3 regions of the Mesorhizobium sp. WSM4887 genome follow, and region 1 is predicted to be linked to each of the others. Evidence: predicted binding sites of a transcription regulator. Region 1 holds the regulator's gene; each other region holds the start of a gene.
The links. Region 1 encodes PhoB, which activates phosphate uptake and scavenging genes when phosphate is short. Its sites were predicted from a motif close to TGTCATNNANCTGTCAT; they were not measured.
Positions count from the first base shown of each region.

Region 2: a site for PhoB is predicted at 2,562-2,578, ahead of P9230_RS26950 (DUF1045 domain-containing protein). Genes of this name have one in related genera too.
Region 3: a site for PhoB is predicted at 1,912-1,928, ahead of P9230_RS23755 (PhoX family phosphatase). Genes of this name have one in related genera too.

Region 1 is NZ_JARTVP010000003.1:222,466-228,642, reverse strand. Features, by position in the region: gene xylF (D-xylose ABC transporter substrate-binding protein) at 1-618, opposite strand, end outside; gene P9230_RS14705 (ROK family transcriptional regulator) at 966-2,201, shown strand; gene phoB (phosphate regulon transcriptional regulator PhoB) at 2,518-3,207, opposite strand; gene phoU (phosphate signaling complex protein PhoU) at 3,227-3,931, opposite strand; gene pstB (phosphate ABC transporter ATP-binding protein PstB) at 3,952-4,755, opposite strand; gene pstA (phosphate ABC transporter permease PstA) at 4,752-5,603, opposite strand; gene pstC (phosphate ABC transporter permease subunit PstC) at 5,607-6,177, opposite strand, start outside.
Region 2 is NZ_JARTVP010000011.1:2,869-9,045, forward strand. Features, by position in the region: gene phnN (phosphonate metabolism protein/1,5-bisphosphokinase (PRPP-forming) PhnN) at 23-649, opposite strand; gene P9230_RS26945 (alpha-D-ribose 1-methylphosphonate 5-triphosphate diphosphatase) at 646-1,785, opposite strand; gene P9230_RS26950 (DUF1045 domain-containing protein) at 1,816-2,523, opposite strand; gene iolB (5-deoxy-glucuronate isomerase) at 2,673-3,485, opposite strand; gene P9230_RS26960 (hypothetical protein) at 3,500-3,712, opposite strand; gene iolE (myo-inosose-2 dehydratase) at 3,775-4,689, opposite strand; gene iolD (3D-(3,5/4)-trihydroxycyclohexane-1,2-dione acylhydrolase (decyclizing)) at 4,852-6,177, opposite strand, start outside.
Region 3 is NZ_JARTVP010000008.1:18,280-24,456, reverse strand. Features, by position in the region: partial or broken gene P9230_RS23775 (STAS domain-containing protein) at 1-205, opposite strand, end outside; gene P9230_RS23770 (helix-turn-helix transcriptional regulator) at 222-491, opposite strand; gene P9230_RS23765 (phosphatase PAP2 family protein) at 586-1,287, opposite strand; gene P9230_RS23760 (hypothetical protein) at 1,304-1,642, opposite strand; gene P9230_RS23755 (PhoX family phosphatase) at 1,992-3,986, shown strand; gene P9230_RS23750 (GNAT family N-acetyltransferase) at 4,048-4,728, opposite strand; gene P9230_RS23745 (MarR family transcriptional regulator) at 4,725-5,231, opposite strand; gene P9230_RS23740 (phosphatidylglycerol lysyltransferase domain-containing protein) at 5,467-6,177, shown strand, end outside.

The sequences.
Region 1 (6,177 bases):
GGTCAGGAACTGCTCCATGTTCTTCTGCGCATTGGCGGGAAGCCAGCCATCGGTATAGGCCTCGCCGACATTCTTGATCTTGCCGCTGTCGATGGCTTCCTTCAGCACTTCCATCGAGCCGGAGAACAGGAAATCGGCGTTCGGGTCGGCGCCCGAGCCCTTGATGAAGACGTAATTGCCCTCGGGCTTGGCCTTGAACACCTCGCGGGCCTGCATGCGGCCGACTTCCTTGTTGTCGAAGGTCAGATAAAACACGTCCTTGTTCTCAATCAGGCGGTCGTAGCCGACGACCGGAATGCCTTCGTCGAGTGCCTTCTGCACCGCCGGCCCGATCGCCGAGGCGTCCTGCGCCAGGATGATCAACGCATTGGCGCCCTGCGAGATCAGGCTTTCGACGTCGGTCAGCTGCTTGCCTGGATTGGACTGTGCGTCGGCGGATATGTACTTGTCGCCGGCGGCCTCGATCGCCTTCTTCATCGCCGCTTCGTCGGTCTTCCAGCGCTCTTCCTGGAAATTGGACCACGAAACGCCGATCACCTTGTCCTTCGCCTGCGCGACCGACGCCAACGTCAACGACATGGCGACGCCCGCCAGAATGGCGGCTGCGAATCTCTTCATGATATCCTCCCTGCGCCCCTCGCGGCGCGACCCAGACTGGCCCGAAGGCGATGAGGCTTTTTTTCGAGCCTCGAAAAAATACTGATCCAAGGCTAAGGCGCTGTCAACTGCAATTCTGACGGTTTTTGAGGTGGTCACGTACTTTTTTCGAGACCCGCAATAAATAATGACAGTGCCGACCGCTTCTGCCACTATCGCGGAACAGTTCGGGAGGAGGCGCAGCCCGGTCCACCGAAACTTGTAAGACCAGGACGGTTCGGGTGCCGGCGTGCGGGACTGAACCGATCTGGCGCGTCGCCGAGTCCTGTGCATGATCGAGAGGCCGCGCTGACTGGGAGGAGACAAAAATGTCGGTCGGAATCCGCCACGACGATCTGCGCCGGCGCAACCGCGCCATGGTGCTCTCGGCCGTGCGCCGGGCCGGCCAGCCGTCGCGCACGGAAATCGCCGCGACCACCGGGCTCAGCCATTCGACCATTTCGGCGATCTCTTCCGACCTGATCCAGGAAGGCGTCTTGGCCGAGAGCAAGCCGAGCGAGACCGCGTCTCTGAAGCGCGGCCGGCCACAGGTGGGCCTCGCGCTCAAGCCTGAGGCGGCGGCGGTGGTGACGGTGGTGCTGTCGCTCAATTTCCTCTCGGTCGCCGTTATCGATTATGCGGGCCAGGTCATCGCCGAGGAGCAGCGCCGCCTCGATACCCTCACCATGCCGCGCAACGAGCTGATCGGCGAATGCTTGGCGATCGTGCGGCGCCGGTTGGACGATCCGGACCTCGACGTCGGCAGCGTCGCCCGCATCGCCATGGGCATCCAGGGCATCACCGATTCCCATGCCCGCGCCATGCTATGGTCGCCGATCACGCCGCTGACCGACATTCCCTTCGCCGACATCCTGGAAAAGGAATTCGGCATTCCGGCCACCATGGAAAACGACTGCAACATGATGGCGGTGGCGCTGCAGTGGCGCGATCCCCACCGCTATCGCGACAATTTCATCGCCATCCTGCTCTCGCACGGCATCGGCATGGGCCTGGTGCTGAAGGGCGAGCTGTTCACCGGCACGCATTCTTCCGGCGGCGAGTTCGGCCACATGATCCATCGTCCGGGCGGCGCGCTCTGCCGTTGCGGACGCCGCGGCTGCGTCGAGGCCTATGCCGGCAACTACGCCATCTGGCGCAGCGCCATGAAGATGAGCGAGGACGCCGAGCCGGTCGATGTCGGCGACGCCGACATGCGGGCGCTCGCCGCCAAGGCGCGCGAGACGGATGGCCCGGAGCGCGAGGCCTATCGCCGGGCCGGCGAGGCGCTGGGCTTCGGCCTTGGCAGCCTGTTCGCGCTGATCGACCCGGCGCCGGTCGCCATGGTCGGCGTCAGCGCCGCCGCCTTTGACCTGATCGAGCCGGCGCTGCGCGAGGCGATCGGCCAGACCGCCGGAGGCCAGCATTCAAACTCGATCTCCTTCGATACCGAGCCGAACGAATTGCCGCTGATCCGCGAAGGCTGCGCCGTGCGCGCGCTGACCTTCGTCGACCAGGAGATTTTCGCCCCGGGCGTGCAGGCAAGAGCGGGCAAGAACGTGGCCTGAGCAGCTTCGATAGCGATCGTTGGCTTCTGTGCGTCCTGCAGACGCCGGAGATTAGCGAAGGCCCCGCAGCTTCGTCATTCCAGGGCGGAGCAGGAGCGAAGCTCCGTCGCGGAGACCCTGGAATCCATGCCATTACCTCAATCGTCGGATGAGCGGAGCAGAATTTCTGCACCGCCGCGGCGCGTGGAAGTCGCGTGGATCGTCGGGTCTGCGCCGCGTCGCGACGCTTCGTGCTCCGCCCGTGGACGGCGAAGCACCAGCGTCTCGATAACCCGCCAGCGCAGATAGAACCCGTCAGACCTTCGGTGCCCTGGATCTAATCTTCCCTGATCGCGTAGCCCGCCCCACGGATGGTACGTATGACGTCCGGCATCCGGCCGTTGTTGACCGCCTTGCGCAGGCGTCCGACATGCACGTCCACGGTGCGCTCGTCGATATAGATCGTCTCGCCCCATACATTGTCGAGCAGCTGGCTGCGCGAGAACACCCGGCCGGGATGCCGCATCATGAATTCCAGCAGCCTGAACTCGGTCGGGCCGAGCCGGATCTCGCTCTTCTTGCGGTAGACGCGATGCGATTCGCGATCGAGCACGATGTCGCCGACCTTGAGCACGCTGGACAGCACCTCCGGCTTGGCGCGGCGCAGCAGCGCCTTGACCCTGGCCATGAATTCCGGCGTCGAGAACGGCTTGACCAGATAGTCGTCGGCGCCGGTCGAGAGGCCGCGCACCCTGTCGCTTTCCTCGCCGCGCGCGGTCAGCATGATGATCGGCAGGCGTTCGGTCTCGGGCCGCATCCTGAGGCGCCGGCAAAGCTCGATGCCGGACACCGCCGGCACCATCCAGTCGAGCACCAGAAGGTCGGGCACATTCTCCTGCAGGCGGATCTCGGCCTCGTCGCCGCGGGTCACCACCTCGACCTGATAGCCCTCGGATTCGAGGTTGTAGCGGAGCAGCACCCCCAGCGGTTCCTCGTCCTCCACCACCATGATGCGTGGCGCGATCATATAGCAGGCACCTTCGCTGTCAGGCCGCCGGCGCCGACATCGTCGTCTCGTCCTGCTTAGGACGATTCGCGGGCAATTGCGTGCCGGTCAGCACATAGTAGGCGTTCTCGGCGATGTTGGTGACGTGGTCGCCGATGCGCTCCAGATTCTTGGCGCAGAACAACAGATGCGTGCAAGCCGTGATGTTGCGCGGATCCTCCATCATGTAGGTCAGGAGCTCGCGGAAGACGGAGGTGTATTTGACGTCGATGCGCTCGTCGTCGTTGCGGAGCTTGGCGAGCGCCGTGGCGTCGCCGGCCGTGTATTCCTCGATCACGCCCTGCACTTGGATCAGCACCAGCTGCGCCATCGAATCGATGGAGTGCGAAAGGTCGCGCGGCGCGGCGCTGATGCCGACCGAGCCGACGCGCTTAGCGATGTTCTTGGCAAGGTCGCCGATGCGCTCGAGATCGCCGGCCATCCGGATGGCGCCAACGACGCTGCGCAGGTCGTCGGCCATCGGCTGGCGTTTGGCAATCAGCGTGATGGCGCGATGGTCGAGCTCGCGTTGGCGCGCGTCCATGATGGCATCGTCGGAGACCACGCGCTGCGCCAGCGCGTTGTCGGAATTCAGCAGAGCCTTGGTCGACGCGCCGACCATCGAGCCGGCAAGATCGCCCATGTCGCGGATGAGCTGGCTGATCTGCCTCAGATCCTCGTCGAAGGAAGCGACCGTATGGGCCATGGTTATGTCCTCGTATGAACTCAGCCGAAGCGGCCGGTGATGTAGTCCTGCGTGCGCTTCTCGCGGGGCGAGGTGAAAATCTTTTCGGTCCGGTCGAATTCGATCAGCTCGCCGAGATACATGAACGCCGTCTGCCGCGAGACGCGCGCCGCCTGCTGCATGTTGTGGGTGACGATCACGATCGTGTAGTCGGCCTGCAGCTCGTCGATCAACTCCTCGATCTTGGCGGTCGAGAGCGGATCGAGCGCCGATGCCGGCTCGTCCAGCAGGATGACCTCCGGCTTCACCGCCACCGTGCGGGCGATGCAGAGCCGCTGCTGCTGGCCGCCCGAAAGGCTCTGGCCGCTGGCGTTGAGCTTGTCCTTGACCTCGTTCCACAGCGCGGCGCGCTTCAGCGCCTGTTCGACGCGATTGTCCATCTCGGCCTTGCTGATCTTCTCATATAACCTGACGCCGAAGGCAATGTTCTCGTAGATCGACATCGGGAACGGCGTCGGCTTCTGGAACACCATGCCGATCTTGGTCCTGAGCAGGTTGAGGTCCTGCGAGCGGTCGAGGATGTTCTTGCCGTCGAGCAGCACCTGGCCTTCGGCGCTCTGCTTCGGGTAGAGCTCGTAGATGCGGTTGAGCACGCGCAGCAGCGTCGACTTTCCGCAGCCCGAAGGTCCGATGAAGGCGGTGACGCTGCGCTCGGGCAGCGACAGGTTGATGTCCTTCAGCGCCTTCGACTGGCCATAGTAGAAGTTGAGGTTCTTGACCTCGATCTTGGCCTTCTCGGCGGTCGTCTCGCCTACGTTCAGGTCGGTGGACAACATCGGTTTCATCTGTCCTCTCTGCGTCCGGTAAGGCTGCGGGCGAAGATGCTCAGCCCGAGAACCGTCAGGGTGATTATCAGTGCGCCCGTCCAGGCCAGTTGCTGCCATTCCTCATAAGGGCTCAGCGCAAACTGGAAGATGGTCACCGGCAGGCTGGCCATCGGCGCGTTGAGATTGCTCGACCAGAACTGGTTGTTGAGCGCGGTGAAGAGCAGCGGCGCCGTCTCGCCCGAAATCCGGGCGATCGCCAGCAATATACCGGTGACGATGCCGGACAGTGCGGCGCGATAGGCGACCGAGCGGATCACCACCCAGCGCGGCGCGCCGATGGCGGTGCCGGCCTCGCGCAGCGCGTTGGGCACAAGGTTCAGCATGTCCTCGGTGGTGCGCACGACGACGGGGATCACCAGGATCGACAGCGCCACCGCGCCGGCGATCGCCGAGAAATGACCCATCGGCCGCACCATCAGCTCGTAGACGAACAGGCCGACAATGATCGATGGCGCCGACAACAGGATGTCGTTGATGAAGCGCACCACCGTCGTGAGGCGCGAGAAGCGCCCGTACTCGGCCATATAGGTGCCGGCGAGCACGCCGATCGGCGTGCCGACGACGATGCCGATCACGGTCATCACGATGCTGCCGTAGATGGCGTTGAGCAGGCCGCCGGCGTCGCCGGGCGGCGGTGTCATTTCCGTGAACACCGAAAGCGAGACACCCGAGAGCCCCTTATAGAGAAGGGCGCCGAGGATCAGCGCCAGCCAGACGAGGCCGATGCCCGCCGCTATGGTGCACAGTGCCATCATCACGGCGTTCTTGCGCTTCCGGCTTCGGTGGAGCGATGCGGCTGTCGACATCGGTCAGGCTCCCGTGCGGCTATCGATGCGCAACAGCATGTAGCGTGCGAGCGCGAGGATGATGAAGGTGATGATGAACAGGATCAGTCCGAGCGCCACCAGTGAGGACGTGTAAAGCTCGCCGTCGGCTTCGGTGAATTCGTTGGCGATGGTCGCCGAGATCGTCGTACCGGGCGCAAACAGCGAGGCGCTGATGCGGTGCGCATTGCCGATGACGAAGGTGACGGCCATCGTCTCGCCGAGCGCGCGGCCAAGACCGAGCATGACGCCGCCCATGATGCCGACCCGCGTATAGGGGATGACCACACGCCGGGTCACTTCCCAGGTCGTGCAGCCGATGCCGTAGGCCGATTCCTTCAGCACCGCTGGCACCGTGTCGAACACGTCCTTGGTGATCGAGGTGATGAAGGGCAGCACCATGATGGCGAGGATCAGCGACGACGTCAGGAGGCCGATGCCGTAGGGCGGACCGGCAAACAGGCTGGCGAGACCCGGTATGCCGTGGAAAAGATTGATGATGAATGGCTGTACCGTCGTCTGCAGGAATGGCGCGAAGACGAACAGGCCCCAGATG
Region 2 (6,177 bases), on a different contig from region 1:
GCATCACCTGAATCAATACACCTCAGATCATGTCCGAAAGGTCCGAAAACGCCATCGCCTTGCGCAGCACCTCGGCGAAACGGTCGCCGGCGATCTCTCTGGCGCCGCTGTTGTCGATGGAGGTGACATCCAGCCCGGAAAGCGTCACGCTGGTGCTGCGCGCCAGACGCGCCAGCACCTCGCCGCGCGATTCACGGCCGCGCGCCGCCAGCCGCTCGGCGAGGATCTCCGGCGCAGCGGTGATCTCGACCACCGCCAGGTTGGCATAGCGCTCACGCAGCAACGGGATGACGGCACGGGAGACGTTGGCAACGGCAACATGACCATTGGCGATCGCCCAATCGACATCGGCCGCCAGGCCATAGCGCAGGCCGTGCGCGTCCCAGCAGATGGCGAAGGCGCCGTCCGCTTCCGCCTCGGCGAAGGCGGCGTCGGCCAGCGTATCGTGGTCCTCACTGGCGGAGTCGCTCGGACGGGTGATGACGCGGCGGACGAACTCCAGCCGCGTCTCGCCGGCAAAATGCGCCTTGGCGTAGCCGATCACCGTGTCCTTGCCGGCGCCGCTCGGCCCGACCACCGCGACGAACACGCCGTTGCGGATCGGAGGCGTTTCGGTGAGTTCGCGTTCGATCAGCGCAGAAACCATCATGCGACGCACCTGCCCTGACGCCAGACGTTGCGCACGACCGGCACATGCTGGTCGACGCGCACGCGCACGAGGTCGGCGCGCCGGCCGGGCTCGATGACACCGCGATCGCTAAGGCCGACCGCTTCCGCCGGGTTCTTCGAGACCATGGCGACCGCCTGCGGCAGCGAAATGCCTTCCACGACATCGCCGAGGAAGAAGGCGGACTGAATCAGGCTGAAGGGGATATAGTCCGACGACAGGATGTCGAGCAAACCGTCGCCGGCAAGCGAGCGCGCCGACACATTGCCCGAATGCGAGGAGCCGCGCATGACGTTGGGCGCGCCCATCAGCACGCCGAGCCCTGCCGCCTTCGAGGCTCTCGCTGCTTCCTCGGTGGTCGGGAATTCGGCAACGCGCACGCCCTGCTCCACCGCCTCGTCGACATGGCCGGCTGTCGCATCGTCGTGGCTGGCAAGCACGATGCCGCGCTCGCGGCAGGCGGCGGAAATGAAGACGCGGTTCGGCCCGGAATTCTTGGCCGATTCGGCCATACGCTTCGCGCAGAATTTCTCGAAGTCGCGGTCGGTCAGCTTCAGTTTGCGCTGGTAGTAATAGGCGTAGGTCTCGAGATCGACGAACTGGCGCTGGCCCGGCGCGTGGTCCATCAGCGAGGCGAGCTTCACCCTGTCGTCGGTCTCGAAATTGGCGAAGGCCTCGAGGCAGTCCGGCGCCGAGACCTCGCAGCGCAGATGGATGAAGTGGTCGGCCCTGAGCCGATCCTGGCGCACGCTGTCCTCGATCGCATCGGCGAGCTTGCGCACGTCGTCGGACTTCAGGTCGGCATCCTCGTCCATGCCGACGCGCAAGGCGTCGAGCACCGTGGTGATGCCGGCGGTCGCCACCTGCGCATCGTGGGCGAGCACGGCGGCGATCGGGTTCCAGCGCACTTTCGGACGCGGCGCGTAATGGCCTTCGAGGTGATCGGTGTGCAGTTCTACGAGACCTGGGATGATGTAGTCGCCGCCCATGTCCTCGCCGGTGCGGGCCGCACCCAGCTCGATCGCGGCGATCAGCCCATCGCGCAGCAGCAGCGAGCCCGCGACGATCTCGTCGGGCAGCACGATGCGGGCATTGTTCAAAACGGTCTCGGCGGTCATTTCAGCAGTCCTATCTCAGGCGGGCGGACATCAGGCGGTTTTTCTGGCCGGGCCGCGTCCAAGCACGTGGTGCGAGAGCACCATGAAGGGCGCGCCCGGTTCGGTTTCGACGAACAGCGTCAGCGCATCCACCGGCACCGGACGCTGCAGCACATCCGCGAACAGGCTGTCGATTGCAGCGCGAAGGCGCGGGCTTTCCTGTGGCCCGACCCGTCCGGAGAGCGTCATGTGGAAGCGGAACGTCTCGAAGACGTAGGGATAACCCCACTGGCAGAGGTTGCGGAACTCATCCGGCTTCAGCGAGTCTGGGCTGCGGCGCTCGATCTCGGCCTCGGTCAGCGGCGCACGGAAGCGGTCGAAAGCGCGCACGACCTCGCCGGCGAAACTGTTGAGCGGCTCGAAAGGACTTCCCGGCACGAGCGCGAAAAAGCCGTCGATCTGGCCGACGACCAGACGCGGGACGACGACTGGTGCCGTGGCCTCGGCGAAATCGTCGAGCGCCGCCCGCAGCGAGGCTTCCGTTTCGCTGGGCGCCAGCCGGAACGGCGCCTTCAGCGTCGCGTGGAACCCATAGCGCCGTGCCGAGGCGGTGTGGAAGGCAACTTCCGCCGCCGACAGGTCACCCACACCCTCGACCGGCCGCGTCGGCGCGCCGAACGGGTCGCGCCCCAGCCAGTTAGCGGCAATCCGCGCCAGCGGCTCATCCTGCCTCGGGGTAAAGTAAATGGCATAGCGCATCGAAAATCCTCGTCAGACCGCTGCCATAGGTGATTTCCATGACGGATTGACGAAGCTTTCATGGGTTTTCGAAGGCAACCCAGGCTCCGGCGGTCCTTAGCCGACGATTTTCCCGAACTGGACCAACAGGTTGAGGGCTATGAAAAATCTCACGCCTTCATCAGCCACTCATGCTCGGCGGCGTTGTGGAATTTCCATGTCCGCTTCGGGCCGGCCATGACATTGAGATAATAGAGATCATAGCCGTGGCAGGCCGCACACGGGTGGTAGCCCTTCGGCACCAGCACGACATCGCCGTCCTCGATCGCCATCGCCTCGTCCAGATCGCGCACGCCATTTCTGTCGGCGTCGGTGTAGACGCGCTGGAAGGCGAAACCCTGCGGCGGGTTGAGGCGGTGATAATAGGTCTCCTCGAGATAGGACTCGGCCGGCAGATTGTCCTGGTCGTGTTTGTGCGGCGGATAGCTGGAGGTATGGCCGCCGGGCGTGATGACCTCGACCACCAGCAGCGAGTCGGCCGGCTTGCCCTCGGGCAGGATGTTGGTGACGTAGCGGGTGTTGGTGCCCTTGCCGCGCACTTCCTGACCGAGATCGTCGGGCGCAATGACGCGGGCGGGCAGGCTGCCGCCAAGACCGGGCGCCGAGCAGACGGCAAGCTCCAGCTCGGTGTCGGCGGTCACTGCCCAGTCGGAGCCTTGCGGCACATAGACCGACCAGGGCTTGCCTTCGAAGGGCGACATGCGCTCGCCGAGCAGGCCGAGATCCTTGCCGCCGGCCGCAGCCTTGCCCTTGCCGGTGACGAACACCAGGCAGACCTCGCGCTCGCCCGTCTTGCCGGCGGCCGTCTCGCCCGGCCGCAACCGGTGGAGATCGAAACCCACGTAAGTCCAGCCCGCGCTTTGCGGGGTGACGTGGGCGACGTGGCCGTGGCCCTTGTCGGCCTTGACGAGCAGTTTCGACATTTTTGTCTCCTGGGTCATTCCTTCGGCTCGGCCGGAGGCTTGGGCTCCTCGGCCGGCTTGTAGAGGTAGAAGAACTGCCACACCGCGTAACCGGCGAAGCCGAGCGCGATTACCCCCCAGAACGGCGTGCCGGAGGCGAATTCGATCACCGACCAGATTAGGCAGACGGCGACGACGGCAATGCGCCGCCACAGCGGTCGGAAGAAGGGGTGTTCATAGTCTTTCATCGCGCCAATCCGGGACTTGTCCAAACGCATCAGATAGAGCGAGCGGCCGGACGATCCACCGCTTACGCCGGGAAGCCCTGCGTCTCGACCGTATAGCCGGCGGCCGTCATCACCCGCATCAGCTCCTTATGGCCGACCTCAGCCATCCTCAGCGGCGGGTTCTTTTTCGGATCCTGCTCGGCCTCGACCACGAACCAGCCTTCATAGCCGTAGTCGGCGAAGCGTTGGACGATCGCACCGAAATCGAGCGAGCCGTCGCCGGGCACGGTGAAGGCGCCGAGCGCGACGGCATTGAGGAAGGACTGTTTCGTGCGGTCGAGCCCGTCGATCACGTTCATGCGCACGTCCTTCACATGGACGTGGTTGATGCGCTTGTGGTGGTTGTCGATGGCGCGCAACACATTGCCGCCGGCGAAGGCGAGGTGGCCGGCATCGAGCAGCAGCGGGATGCCCTCGCCCGAATGATGGATGAAGGAATCGAGTTCCGGCTCGGTCTCGATCACGGCCGCCATGTGATGATGGTAGGAAAGCGGCATACCCTGGTCGGCGCACCATTCGCCGAATTCGGTGACGCGGCGGCCATAGGCCTTCATCTCGTCGCCGGAAAGCCGTGGCTTGGTGGCAAGAGGCTTGGTGCGGTCACCCTGGATGGAGCGGCCGACCTCGCCATAGACTATGCAGGGCGCGTTGACCGCCTTGAACAGGTCGATCATCGGCTGGATGCGATCCTTGTTGCTTGCCAGGTCCTCATCGACCAGCGTGCCGGAGAACCAGCCGCCGCAGAGCGTGACGTCGGCCTCTTTCAGGATCGGCAGCATCACCTTCGGGTCGTTGGGGAAGCGGCGGCCCATCTCCATGCCGGTGAAGCCGGCCGAGCGCGACTGGCGCAAACACTCCTCCAGCGACACATCATCGCTCAATTCCACGAGATCGTCGTTCCACCACGCGATGGGAGACATGCCCAGTTTGGCTTTCAAGTCGTCACTCCAGGTTCGGATCGTTCAACTTTCGCTCGTCGGCGCTGCCCTCATCCGCCTGCCGGCACCTTCTCCCTGGAAATGACGGGGAGAAGGGACAGGCTTCAGCGGTGGCGGCCCCCTTCACGGGGAGCAGGGCAAGGGTGAGGGGCAGCGCCAGCTTCAATCACCTAAGCTCTGCATGAGCTTTTTCTCGTCATACGCCTTGCGCGCGGCGTTCACCTGCGGCCGCGACGAGACTTCCGGCACGGCAACATCCCACCAGTGGCCGCCGGCCTCGGTCGACACCAGCGGATCGGTGTCGATGACCAGCACGGTGGTCTTGTCGTGGCCCTTCGCCTTGGCGAGCGCCGTCTCGAGTTCAGCAATCGAGGCCACCTTCTCGGCGACGGCACCGAGGCTTGCCGCATGGGCGACGAAGTCGACGTCGGGCATCACCTCGTGGCGAGCGTCCTTCAAAAGATTGTTGAAGCTGGCGCCGCCGGTCGCCATCTGCAGCCGGTTGATGCAGCCATAGCCGCGATTGTCGAGCAACACGATGGTGAGTTTCAGGCCGAGCATCACCGACGTCGCGATCTCGGAGTTGAGCATCAGATAGGAGCCGTCGCCGACCATGACGACGACTTCCTGGTCGGGTTTCGCCATCTTGACGCCGAGTCCGCCGGCGATCTCGTAGCCCATGGTCGAGAAGCCGTATTCGGCGTGATAGGAACCGGGCGCGCCCGCTTGCCAGAGCTTGTGCAATTCGCCGGGCAGCCCGCCGGCGGCATGCAAAAGCGTGACGCCCGAGCCCATCACGCGTTGCACGGCGCCGATCACCTGCGCGTCGGAGGGACAGGCGGCGTTGGTCGAGGCCGTCACCTTGGCGGCGGCAGCCTGCCATTCCGTCTTGCCCTTCAGCGCATTGTCGGTCCAGGCGGTCGGCGCCTTCCAGCCCTTCAGCGCGGCGGAAAGCTCGGCGAGCCCTTCGGTGGCGTCGGCAACCAGCGGCAGCGCCCAGTGCTTGCCGGCATCGAAGACCTGGGTATTGAGCCCGATGATGGTGCGGCCGGCATTCTTGAACAGCGCCCAGGAGCCGGTGGTGAAGTCCTGCAGCCTGGTGCCGACGGCAAGAACCACATCGGCCTCTTCCGCCAGCCGGTTGGCCGCTGAGGTGCCGGTGACGCCGACGGCCGCCATGTTGAGCGGATGATCGTCGGGCAGCGAGGATTTGCCGCCTTGGGTCTCGCAAACCGGAATGCCGGCGCCCTGCACCAGCTTGGCCAGCTCTCCGGAAGCCTGCGAATAGAGGACGCCGCCGCCGGCGATCACCAGCGGCTTCTTGGCGTTCTTCAGCGCCGCCACGGCGACGGCCAGCTCGTTGCGATCCGGGCGCAGCCGGCGTGGCGTCCAGACGCGCTCGGCAAACAGGCTTTCCGGATAATCATAGGCCTCCGCCTGCACGTCCTGGCAGAGCGAAAGCGTGACCGGGCCGCATTCGGCCGGATC
Region 3 (6,177 bases), on a different contig from region 1:
ATCGGCGACGTCCTCCGGCACCAGCGGCAGATCGGCCTCGACGGCGATGGACTTGGCCATGCGATCGATGAACAGGATCGACCCGAGCGCGAAGCCCGACGACGATGCCTTCCGTCAGATCGCGCAAGATGACGATCAGGAACGTCGCCATCAGCACCAGCGCGTCGCCACGCGAGGCTCTGAGGAGCGTGAGGAAAGCCCGTCGCGACTTCTTGTGCGGCTCAGCCTTGGGAGTTCTGCGGCGTGGCAGGCTTGAGACGCACGCCCCTGCCGCCGCGCTCGCTGGCCTGGTTCTCGCCGATCAGCTCCACCCCGGCCTCGTCGAGTGCCTGGATGACCTTCATCAGCGTATCGACCACGCCTCTGACGACACCTTCACTCGCTTCCATGCGTTGGATGGTCGGAAGCGAAACCCCGGCGCGCTCGGCGAGCGTTTTCTGGTCGATACCGGCCAACGCCCTCGCGGCGCGCATCTGCGCGGCAGTGATCATCGGCCAGAACCCCGTCTGAGTCTGCAGTATCAATGGATAATCCAAAGATCATGATGTTTCAAGCATCATTAACAAACAGTTGAAACATGAGTACTCATTCGCTGTCCGCCACCACTTTGCGCCGCTGCAGCAGGCGCGCTGCAAGCCAGCACAACATGGCCCAGGCAAAGCCGGCGCACCAGCCGGCAAGCACGTCGGACGGCCAATGCACGCCGAGATAGACGCGGCTGGTTCCGACCAGCACCGTGGTGAGCACGGCGAGGCCGAGCACGAAGATCTTCGTCCTGCGGTTCGGTAGGAAACGCGCGGCGAGCGAGCCCAGCGTGAGATAGGTCACCGCCGACAGCATCGCATGGCCGCTCGGAAAGGAGAGCGAGGTCTCGTTGACGAGATGCGAGACGAGATCGGGGCGGGGCCGGTCGACCTCGAACTTGAGCAGGCTGGACGCCGCCTGACCGCCCGCCACCGAAACGAACACGAACAGTGCGGTCGCCGGTCGGCGCATCAGCAGAAAATAGACGATCACCGCAGTCGTGATCAGCACCAGCACGCTGGTGCTGCCGAGCGCGGTGATATCGCGCACCGCGCCTTGCAGCCAAAGCGGACCGATCGGGCTGTCCGGCTGCCCGGCATGGCGGAAGGCGAGCAGGATTTCCGTGTCCAACGCATGCGGAGTCGTGGCGCGCGCCACGCCCATGAGTTCCACCAGGCCCCATAGCCCGCAGGCGATGGCCAGCCCGGCCGCAAGCACCGGGAATTCTATTCTGTTGAGCAGCGCCTTGGCGGTCGATTTCATGCCGGGCCTGCTCCAATTACAGCCGCTGCATATAGGGTCCGAGCGTGATCAGCGCGACGGCCGCGATCGCCAGCACGACGCCTGTCGCTTGGAAAGTGTTGAGGCGCTCTCCAAAGAAGACCAGCGCGACGACATTGACTGAGACCAGCTGGATCACTGCCGACAGGCTGAACGACACCGACATGCCGAATTCGCGGATCAGCCTGAGCATGATCAGATTGCCGGCGGAATAGAGCGCCAGCGTCAGCACGATCTTGCCGAGACTCGGCGCCAATCCCCATTGTTTGGCCGCCATCGCGGCCAGGAGGAAAATCACAGTCGAAACGCCAAGCTGCGCCAGTCCCCAGAGACTCACGTTCATCCCTCCCGAAGCGGCCTTCGCCGCGCCGCTCGCCGCTTTTGTTTCCGAAGCGCGCGAAGCCGTCAAGCTGATGGCGTCGGGCAAGCTACGCTGCGACGGGATCGAAGGCGGAATCTCGCAAGGCAAGCCCCGCAGCCATGGTTGGCGTCCTTGCGCCGAGCGCGCTCGGGAGCCTGCTCGCCGTGTGTTGTGGGCCTCGTGTGGCGCCAATGCGTGGGCGAACAGTCATCAGCCGGCAAATTGGCATTGCTCAATGGGGCTGATGTCACGAAAATGTGATCGGGCGCCTATAGGGATCGACCGGTTACACGTTCCAGCCACCTCAAGAGCCAGAGGACAGCCCATGACCCAACCTGAGATTCGCTTCCGTACCAGCCAGCTTGAGGAGAATGACGGCCCGCCCGTCAATCCTACCGACAACCGCACGATGGGCGAGATCATCGCCGCGCGCTTCTCGCGCCGCGACTTCCTCAGGGGTTCGCTGGCTGTCTCGGCCATCGCCGCCACCGTGAGCCCGCTGGCGCTCGTCGCGGCAGACGAGGCGCGCGCCGCCGAGGTCTCGGCCTTCAAATTCGACGAGCTCGAGGCCGGCATCGACGACAAGCACCACGTCGCGCCGGGCTACGATGCCGACGTGCTCTTGCGCTGGGGCGACCCGCTCTTTACCGATTCGCCGGAATTCGACCCGGCAAAACAAACGGCCGGAGCCCAGGCAAGACAGTTCGGCTACAACAACGACTATATCGGTTATATCCCGATCGAGGGCTCGGACGAGCATGGCCTGCTGGTCGTCAACCACGAATACACCAACCCGCATCTGATGTTCCCCGGCATCGTCAAGATCGTCGACAAGGACGGCAAGAAGGCCGCCGAGGTGGCGCCGCTCAGCAAGGAGCAGGTCGATGTCGAAATGGCGGCGCACGGCGGCAGCATCGTCGAGATCCGCAAGGAGGGCGGCAAATGGCAGGTGGTGCGTGACGGCAAGCTCAACCGCCGCATCATGTCCACCACCGAAATGGCGCTGTCCGGTCCGGTAGCCGGCCATGATCGCGTCAAGACCAATGCCGACCCGTCTGGCACCAAGGTCTTCGGCACCCTCAACAACTGTGCCGGCGGCGTCACGCCCTGGGGCACCTATGTGATGGCCGAGGAGAACATCCACGGCTATTTCTCGGGCGAGTTGCCGGAAGGCCACAAGGAGGCCGCCAACTACAAGCGCCTCGGCATTCCGGAGGGCGCCTATGAATGGGGCGCGCATTACGATCGCTTCAACCTCGCGAAGGAACCGAACGAGCCCAACCGCTTCGGCTGGGTCGTCGAGGTCGACGTCAACGACCCGAATTCGGTGCCGAGGAAGCGAACCGCCATGGGTCGCTTCAAGCATGAGGGCGCCGAATCGATCGTCACCAAGGATGGCCGCGTCGCCTTCTATCTCGGCGACGACGAACGCTTCGACTATGTCTACAAATTCGTCACCAAAGGTACGTTCAATCCGAACGACCGCGCCGCCAACATGAACCTGCTCGACGAGGGCACGCTGCATGTTGCCAAATTCGCCGAGGACGGCTCGGTCGAATGGATGCCGATCGTGTTCGGCGAAGGTCCGCTGACGGCGGAAAACGGTTTCGCCAGCCAGGCCGACGTTCTGATCGAGACGCGTCGCGCCGCCGACCTGCTCGGCGCCACCAAGATGGATCGGCCGGAAGACATTCAGCCCAATGCCGGCAACGGCAAGGTCTATGTCATGCTGACCAACAATTTTAAGCGCAAGGCCGACCAGGTCGACGCCGCCAATCCGCGCGCGGCGAACGCCTTCGGCCACATCATCGAGATCGTCGAGGACGGCGGCGACTTCGCCGCCACCAAGGGCAAGTGGGAAGTGCTGCTGAAGTGCGGCGATCCTTCGGTGGCCGATGTCGGCGCCACCTTCTCGACTGCCACCACCGCCAATGGCTGGTTCGGCATGCCGGACAATTGTGCCGTCGACTCGGCCGGCCGCCTGTGGGTCGCGACCGACGGCCAGGGCCCGAAGGCCACCGGCCGTACCGACGGCCTGTGGGCGGTCGACACCGAGGGCGCGGCGCGGGCGACCTCAAAGCTGTTCTTCCGCGTGCCGATCGGCGCCGAGATGTGCGGCCCGCTATTCGCGCCGGACGACCAGACCGCCTTCGTCGCCGTCCAGCATCCGGGCGATGGCGGCGAGGACTGGGAAGCTTTTGGCCGCCCCTCCTATTACGAGGATCCATCGACCCGGTGGCCGGACTTCAAGCCGGACATGCCGGTGCGTCCGGCGGTCGTTGCCATCACCAAGCAGGGCGGCGGCAAGATCGCGGTCTGATTGGCGACTCGCTTAAGCAGGGGAAGGGTTGCGGTGATCCGCGACCCTCCTCACCTTGCGATTACTCCACGCCTCGGACCACGGCCATGTTCAGGGTGGTTCTCAACCGGAAGCCGATAGCCTCGTAGAGGCCGATGGCCGGAGCATTGCTGTCATAGGCGTGCAGGTATGGAACCTCGCCCCGCGCCATGATCCGGTTCGCCACGAACAGCGACAGCAGCCTGGCAAGGCCGCCGCCGCGGAAATCCGGATGCGTGCACACGCCGCTGAGCTCGGAGTAGCCGGGCTGCTTCATGCGCTCGCCGGCCATCGCCGCGAGCCTGCCGTCGATCTTCACGCCCCAGAACTCGCCGAGGCTCAAGGCTTCGAGCGTGAACGGGCCGGGCTTGGTGAGCGATGCCAGAGCGAGCATCTCGGCCGCATCGTCCGGCGTCAGTCGCTGTACGCGCTCGTCGGAGACCGCCTCAAGCCGCTGCTCGGCAACCATCTGCACCAGGGACGCGGTCGAAACCGCGGCAAGTTCCGAAGGCAGAGCGATCGGGTCCGTCTGAACCAGGATGGCGCTTTCAAGCGGCGGGAGCAGCTTGCCCAGAGATTGCAGGCTTTCCGCATCGTCCGCGGCTGTGGCGGCGAAGGGAACGATCGAAGGCCGGTACCGCTTGGCGAGGGTATCGCCTTCCGCAAAGGCCTGGTGGCGCGTCGCCAACGCGCTCCAGATCGGACGGTCGAGAACATGTTTCATTGTGCGACGGCCTTGGGCGCGACTGCCTTGGCCTTGTCCGCCCGGCGGTCGAGCGGGGTCGCGGCCAATCGATCCTCGATGGCGGCGAGCTGGCCAAGCAGCGGCCCGGAGAGGTCCGCGCACAATTCCGCGACCGCGCCCTCGATGCGCGGCCAGACGTCGTGCTTCGCGGCATCGACCAGCCGCTGGCCGTCCGCGGAGAGGGAAACGATCCGGCGCCGCTGGTCGTCATCCGATTGTGCGACCTCGACCAGGCCGAGCTCGGTGAGCAGCGACACGGCCCGCGTCACGCCCGGCTGCGCGATGCCGAGCGACTGCGCCAGTTCGCCGACCGGCAGCGGCCCCAGCCTGTCGAGCGCGGCGAGCAGCGGATACTGACTCGACTGGATCCGCACATCCAGGCGATCGAGCACGCGCTGCGTGTCGGCCTGCAACTGCTCGCCAATGCGCTTCAGCCTGCTGCCGAGGCAGAGAAAGCCGAGGGACCTCAGAACATCTTCCATCGTCGAACTGCCGGAACGAAAAGGATAACATGATATATAACCTTGCATGGAAATTGGCAATATGGTTTCACGATGCAGCCGGAGCGCCGGCTTTGGCCGGTAGACATTCCCTCTTCATTCGCCGCCGATAGCATCCTATATGGCGCTGGCGCGACATGACCGATCCGTCGCGCCAAGGCGACTGATTCGAGGCCCGTGGGCTCCGGGTCTTTCTTCATCGGCATGCGGACGCTTGATGCCATCCCTGCGCATCCATATCGACAGGTTTCTTGACGGCGCGGCGCCCAAGGTGCCGCGGCGCGAGCTGACGCATCTCGAGCGCCTGGAGCTGGTGCGGCGCCATGGCGACTTCTCGCTCGCCTATTCCACCGCCGTGCAGCAGAAGCTGTCCTACTTCAGCGAAGGCGATGGCTACATCGCATTCGGCACCAAGATGAAGCACCATTTCGCGCTGGGCGATCCGGTCGTCGATCCGCCGGACCGGCCGGGCTACATCAAGCGCTTCGTCGAGGCCGCCGGCGGCCCCTGGTTCGTTCAGATAAGCGCCGCCACGGCAAAGGTGCTGGCCGGGTTCGGCTATCAGATCAATCGGCTGGGCGTCGACACAAGGCTGCAGCTGCCGGCGCATGATTTCTCCGGCAAGCGCAACGAGACCGTGCGCTATTCGGAGCGCTGGCTGGCGAAGAAGGGCTTCACCTTCGCCGAGGACAGGGCCAACATGCTGCTCGACGAGGTTTCCCGGCTGTCCGAGAATTGGCGCGGCGAGCGCATCGTCAAACGCTGGGAGATGGGCTTCCTCAACCGCCCTTTCGCCGACCATCTCGGCGCCGACATGCGCCGCTTCGTCCTTCACGGCCCGCAGGGTGAGCTCGTCGCCATCCTCGATTTCGATCCGCTGTTCAGCAATGGCGAGGTCATCGGCTATACCACCGCCTTCAAGCGCAAG